Regions from separate parts of the Corynebacterium uberis genome, predicted to be linked through region 2. Evidence: predicted binding sites of a transcription regulator. Region 2 holds the regulator's gene; the other holds the start of a gene.
What was found. The regulator LexA, encoded in region 2, represses DNA repair genes until DNA is damaged. The targets are predictions, from matches to a motif close to CGAACANNTGTTCG.

Region 1 (3,413 bases), 680 kb from region 2:
CGCCCGATAATGCCTCCCGCGCCCAGGTGCTCATCTCCGAACTTGAGCGCACCGGTGCGGCGGACAGGGAGGCCATTTTATTGGTCATGCCCACCGGCACAGGATGGGTGAATTTGCGCGCCGCCCAGGCATTTGAGCTGCTGTATGGGGGTAATACCGCGATCGCTTCTGCGCAGTATTCCTCGCTGCCGTCGGCGTTCCATTTCTTTGCGGGCGGCGATGCGGTGCGGGCCGCAGGCGTCGAGCTTCTCACCCCGCTTATCGATTGGTGGAATGCGCTGCCCCAACAGCACCGGCCCAAGCTGTACCTATATGGGGAGTCGCTGGGTTCTACCGCCGTGGAGTCCGCCTTTTCAGGTATTCGGGATATTGCAGCCTCGGTGGATGGGATTTTGCTGACCGGGCCGCCCCACTTCAACCCGTTGCATTCCAGCTTGGTGGCGCGCCGGGACCCGGGCAGTCGTGCGGTCAGCCCAGAATACTCGGGCGGTATGACTGTGCGTTTCGCGCAAGACCGGAACGATATTCGGAACTTAACCGCCAGCCCGGACATTGGGTCGCCGCATACCCGCGTGCTTTATGTTCAACACGCCTCCGACCCCGTGGTGTGGTGGTCCCCGCGCCTGCTGGTGCGCGAGCCCGACTGGCTGCGCGAACCCGCCGGAACGGACCGCTATCCCGGTATGCATTGGATTCCCGTGATTACGTTTCTTCAGGTCTCCGCGGATTTACCGGTGAGTCAAAATGTCCCGCAGGGCCACGGCCACAATTATGGGGACACGATGGTCGATGGCTTTGCGGCCATCGCCGGGGTAAGCGCGCAGTCACAACCGCTTATCGACGCCCTCGCTGAGGCCTTGCCACGCGCCCTCGCCATGAGCGGGGACGAGAGGTTCGGCTAAAGCGTTCGCCGCGGGGGCGTCGAAAAGCGAGCGGCGTGGCCGCTATGCTGGGGCCCATGATTTTGATCAACGTGAAATTTCGTCCCCTGCCGGAGTTTGTAGAAACGTTCCGCCAGGAAGTGGAGTCCTTCACCGCCGCCACCCGCGCAGAAGAGGGCAATATCTTCTTCGAATGGTTCCGCAATGTCGATGACCCCAACGAGTACTTCTTGCTGGAGTCCTTCCAGGATGACGCGGCCGAAGCGCACGTGGAATCCGAGCATTTCAAGGCCGCGTGTGAGATGTTCCCGCGGATCCTTTCGGAAACCCCGCAGATCATCAACACCACCATTGAGGGCAAGACCGAGTGGGATCGTATGGCGGAGTTTTCGGTGGACTAGTTCGCCGCCCTGCGAACCTGCAGCCCTTGCCCGCACATGCGTTCGATTGCTATGTGTGGGCTAGTGGGCGCCGTCACGGGGGGTTGTTAGGTTGGGGGATTTGGCTTAAAAACGCCTGGTCAAGGTGCAAATTTAGGGGGTGGCGCGCGGGCTGGGTGGTGGTTATAATGGGGTGGCATCGAAGGGGAACACACGATTGAAGGGGGGATATGGTCACCATTGCGGAACACGTCGCGGCGATTGATGCTGCGTTGCGTGGAATCTTCGCCGAGCTGGGCCCAGATCTTCCCGCCGAACATTTCCATCCCCTGATCCCTGTACTCAAGGATCTTGAGCGGGTCTGTCACACCAAGGGGCTGATCGATGCTCTTGTGGCGCACCTCGCGCAGACCACTCACGCCGGGGACACCATTGGCACCGCGCACAGTTCAACCTTCCTGCGGGAGGAATTTGGGCTGTCCGCCCAGGAGGCCCACCGGCGCCTGCGCCGCGGTGCCATGAACTATGCCGCAGTTGCCGGAACAGGGGCGCACGAGCAGGCGCAGCAGCGCGCCGCCGTCGCCGTCGAGCTGGACACCGGCGTGTCCGCCGAGAAGGCTGCGATCATCGAGCGCGAACTGCGCAGCCTGCGGCCAGAAGCGGCTGGCCTGCGCGACGAGCTTCACCACCAAGCAAGCGCGCACGCTGCCGAGCGTTCCCCGGAAGACTTACGCGACTGGGTGCGCCGCGCCGTCACCCGCGCCGGCGGGGCCACCCCGGACCCCTTCGCGGGAATCCGCAAACGCTACCTCGCCGTGGCTGCGCCGGATGCTGACGGCGGCGCACGCATCAGCGGCTACCTGCCGGCCCACGTCCTCGCGCAACTGGAGGTCAGCCTCGCACCGGCACGCCGGCCAGGCCACCTCTTCGACGAGACCCGCAACCCCGAGGAGACAGACGCGCGCACCCTGGGACAGCGCCGGGTAGACGCGCTGGCGGACATCCTCACCCGCTACAACAGCGGGGCACTGCAACGCCGCCAGGGCATCGGCTCAGTGGTCCTGTCACTGACCCCGGACGACCTCGCCGAACCGCACGGCCACCAGTGGTGGACGACACGTCACGCCACCAACACCAACGCGCGGCTGAATTTCGCCGAGTTCCTGGCCCTCGGCGCCGCGCCGCAGGATGTGGCCGTCATCCATGACCCAGACACCGGCCAGCCGCTGCACTGTGGCCGAACCAAGCGGAGCGCCACCCTGCTCCAAAGGCTGAGCCTCTTTGCCACCGAACTCGTGTGCACTCACCCCGGGTGTACCCAGCCGGCAGTCAACTGCGACGTTCACCACATCGAATCCTGGGCTCGCGGCGGGCCAACCGACATAGAAAACCTCACCCTGCTGTGCCGGCGCCACCACAGCGATAACAATGACGCCCGCGCGGCCACCGCAGCCCGCGGATGGGCGGCACGAGACGAAGAAACGGGCCGCGTCGGCTGGCAACCACCCGCGGCCCCCGGCCAGCCCAGACCGCCAATAAAATTCAACGAGACCACGGCTAGCCAACAATCAGGAGGGGCGAGAATACGGGCCACAAAACACCACCGGTCAGAGGGGGATTCACACTCTGATCCGCCACGTCATGCTGCCTAAAAGCAGCGCGGACCGCTGGGGACCGCGCGCGCATGCGCACGACCGCCGGTGCGGCAGCTCGGTGCGGGATGCAGCCTGCCTCCGGACAGCTGCGCAAGGTGAATAAAGCGCGGTACTATCTCAATTATGTCTGACATTCAGTCCGCCGATAGTTCGGTCAGCCTTGGCAAGGACGCTGCCAAGCCCGGCCCCGATCGCCCCCTGGATACGCACGGGAAGCTAGATAAAAAGGCGTATGAGAAGGAACTCAAGCGCCTTCAGGCGGAACTTGTTGACATGCAGCAATGGGTCGTGGAAACGGGGGCGCGCCTGGTCATCATCATGGAAGGCCGCGACGCCGCCGGCAAAGGCTCCGCGATCAAGCGCATCACCCAATACCTCAACCCGCGCACCTGCCGCGTAGAGGCCCTTCCGGCGCCGAACTCGCGGGAGCAGGGGCAATGGTATTTCCAGCGCTATGTGGAGCGTCTGCCCACCGCAGGCGAGATCGTCATCTTTGA
Region 2 (3,413 bases):
TGGCAGCCTCCTGGGCGTCTGCCGTGGACAAGCCGTGGTCCAGGGTCAGCGCGTTGGTACCGATGAACGCCACGTCTGCGCGCATGAGTGCCAGCGTGCGCAGTGCAGTATCCCCAACCACCGCCTGGGTAATGGCCCGAACAGAGCCACCCAGGAGTTGAATTTCCCCGAAGCCCTTATTTGCCATATTTAATGCGATCGGCAGACTATTAGTAACAATGGACCACTGGTGGGAGTGGCTCTTTTCTGCAATGAGATCGGACAATGCCGTGACGGTCGTACCGGCGTCGAGGAACATTCCGCCGTTGGCGTCGGGGAGAAATTCCAGTGCCGCGTGAGCGATGGCGGACTTTGCGCTGGGCGCAGAACGCAGTCGGGCATCCAAGGACAATTCCGTAGTTTGGAAAGACTGCGTGGCCACGGCTCCACCGTGGACCCGGTGAACCAGTCCTTCTCGGTCAAGGACGGCCAGGTCGCGTCGGATGGTTTCTGCGGTGACCTCGAAGCGGCTCGCAAGCTCCGTGACGTTGACGCGGCCCTCGACGGCAGTCTGCGACGCGATCTGTCGGCGCCGCTCCTCTGCGTACATGCTCGGGATCCTTTCCAGTCGGGCGTATCCGGAACAAGGACGCGCCAGTTTCCTGCCATTATTCCACAAAAAACAACATGGCCGCGGCTAGGCCATGTTGTTTTTATTGTGGTCATGCCCGTTTTGTGGGGCGAGACGGCCGTTATCAGTGGTCAGGGATACTCTGCGGTCCGGTACCTGATCGGGATTTCTGTTCCGATCAACCGAAAGGGCTACCACAAGCGGGGGCGGTAAACGGTGCTGGATCGCAGATGTGGGTCGAGGTTTCGGCGCGAGACTTCATCCTCGGGGGTGTGGTCTAGAGTTTGCGCATCACGGAGACGACTTTGCCCATGATCTCGGCTTCATTACCGGGAATGGGGTCATAGGCGTCATTGTGGGGAAGCAGCCAAACTCCGGTGGAGTCCTTATGAAATTCCTTGACCGTGGCTTCTCCGTCGAGCAAGGCGGCAACAAATTCGCCTTCTTCTGCTACGGGTTGTGCGCGTACGACGATCCAATCGCCGTCGAAAATTCCGGCATCCTGCATTGATTGTCCGGAGACGCGCAGCATGTACAGCTCACCGCCGCCGACAACATCGGTGGGCAGGGGGAAGTATTCGTCCACGTTTTGCTCGGCCAAAATCGGCGATCCTGCCGCGATGTTGCCGACGATGGGAACATAGGACGTCGCTGCCGCCTCCGGGGGGACGTCAGCCTGCGGGGCAGAGCTCTTTGGACCGCGCTTGGGGTCTCCGGGCAAGTGGCGCACATCTACGGCCCGGGGCTTGTTGGGATCCCGGCGCAAAAATCCCTTCTTCTCCAGCTCCTTGAGCTGGTAGGCCACGGAGGAGGTGGATTGCAGCCCTGCGGCATCCCCAATCTCACGGATGCTCGGCGGATAGCCGCGCAGGACTACGGCGTCCCGAATGACCTCAAGGATTCGGCGCTGCCGGTCCGAAAGGCTGGCGGGGTCGGGATTCTTGGGGGTAGAGGTCGGCTGCGGCGACTTCTTATTCGCCTTCTGCCGGGGCGTGCGTGCCATGTGTGGTGCTCCTTGACTTCGGTGCGGACTAGTCGGGGCTAGTCGCGGTCTCGCTGACGGTTGCTTAGTTGGACTGAATAACGGGGTGTCATGGTTCCGGGGAGGGGCCGGGAGGCGATCGGTGGCGAGCCGACACAAGGCTGTGGAGACCATGCTGCGGTGCTGCGCCCCCGCGCCCCGGTGGTGATCTTTCCCCAGGATCGTGGGAACCCTTCTTGCCCCAAACCCTACACGATCACCCGCAGTGTTGGGACGGGTGTTCGAGATTTTTCCGCGTGTCGCTAGCGCGCCTTCGCCATGAGTGCTATAACGAACAGGGAAACGATGAATCGCAAACGTGTACGAACCTAGTGTTCGAGTGTCACGGCAGGTTGCTAGTCTCTGTGTGTCGGTAACGGACGTGGCCCACTCTCGTGAAAGGAGTACCCCTATGACCCTCTCATTAAACCCCGTATCCACCAGTAACATCACGGCTGCTCGCCCCGCGGTCTCGAATTGCGCGGTCGCCGTGTGGGATCCGATCGGTAGCCATGTTCGTACCGGCAAGGCTGCCCCTGTTCGAACGCTGTCACGTTCGAGTCAGTGGGAGGAGCTAGCTTCCCCGGTGGGGTGGGAAGGATCGGTCGGCGGTACGTTTGTGGAACGAACAGGACCGCGAGGGCGTCGCGCAGAACGTCTAGATCGCATCACCACCTATGTAGTTGGTGGGCTCTTCGGACTCGCCCTGACCATCGGCGCGGTTGTCATCAGCGGTGGGGAATCCGATGTCGTGCCGGAGTCACCTGCGGGAATGGGATACACCGTAGGAGTGCAGCGATAGGAGGGGTGGGCAAAGACTAGGATGGTCTGCGGCGCGTGTGACGCACGTGTTCCCCCCGGCGACGCGTGGAAAGGTAGCACTGGTGTACTGCCCCTTTTGCCATCATGATCATTCGAAGGTCATCGATTCACGCGTCGTGGACGCAGGGTCTGCCATTCGACGGCGCCGGGAGTGTTCCAAGTGCAAGACCCGATTCACCACCATCGAAAAAGCCGTGTTGCTGGTGGTCAAGCGGAGCGGCGTGACTGAGCCCTTCAGCAGGGAGAAAGTCATCACCGGTGTGCGCCGGGCCTGCCAGGGCAGGAATGTCTCTGATGATGCTCTCAAGCGGCTGGCCCAAGAGGTCGAGGAGGCCGTCCGGCGCGATCATGGCTCGCACATCAAAGCCAATGCCATCGGCCTGGCCATCCTTAACCCTTTGCGGGAACTCGATGAGGTGGCTTACCTGCGCTTCGCCTCCGTGTACAAGTCCTTCGAGTCCGCCGCGGACTTTGAAAAGGAGATCCGGCTTCTCCACCGGCTTGATCGCCGTTAACCGGACTTAGCGGTGCCGTGCCACCTTGTCGATGGCGTTGAGCACCCGTTTGCGCGACACCGGCCTGGCTGTACCCAGCCGCTGGGCAAAAAGGCTCACCCGCAGCTCCTGGATCATCCAGCGAATATCCTTAACCGCCGTGGTCTTCGCCGTCGCGGGGGTTTTACGCGCCAACACCTGATCGAGCGCTTGCTCAACGTCGGCGATTTCATCCTGACGTTGGGCGTCACGGTCAGGGTTGCTGGCCATATCTTGGAGCCGAATCTCCATCGCGGTGAGGTACCTGGACAGATGCTTCAAATGTCCCATGCCGTGGACAATGACTGCCTTGGGCGGAAGGAGAAACTCCAGCTGCCGGTTCATGTCGTCGATGGCCGGCCCCTCCCATTGCTCCAACTCCGCAGTCAGCTTGTGATACTGCGCCAGCGCCGGTGCCAGCGTGACG

Region 1: a site for LexA is predicted at 1,314-1,327, ahead of LH390_RS03480 (HNH endonuclease signature motif containing protein). Genes of this name have one in related genera too.

The regions. Positions count from the first base shown of each region.
Region 1 covers NZ_CP085051.1:753,964-757,376, forward strand. Annotated here, with positions in the region: gene LH390_RS03470 (alpha/beta-hydrolase family protein) at 1-902, shown strand, start outside; gene LH390_RS03475 (putative quinol monooxygenase) at 959-1,282, shown strand; gene LH390_RS03480 (HNH endonuclease signature motif containing protein) at 1,492-2,913, shown strand; gene ppk2 (polyphosphate kinase 2) at 3,040-3,413, shown strand, end outside.
Region 2 covers NZ_CP085051.1:1,434,407-1,437,819, reverse strand. Annotated here, with positions in the region: gene LH390_RS06665 (DeoR/GlpR family DNA-binding transcription regulator) at 1-589, opposite strand, end outside; gene lexA (transcriptional repressor LexA) at 888-1,613, opposite strand; gene nrdR (transcriptional regulator NrdR) at 2,516-2,968, shown strand; gene hrpA (ATP-dependent RNA helicase HrpA) at 2,975-3,413, opposite strand, start outside.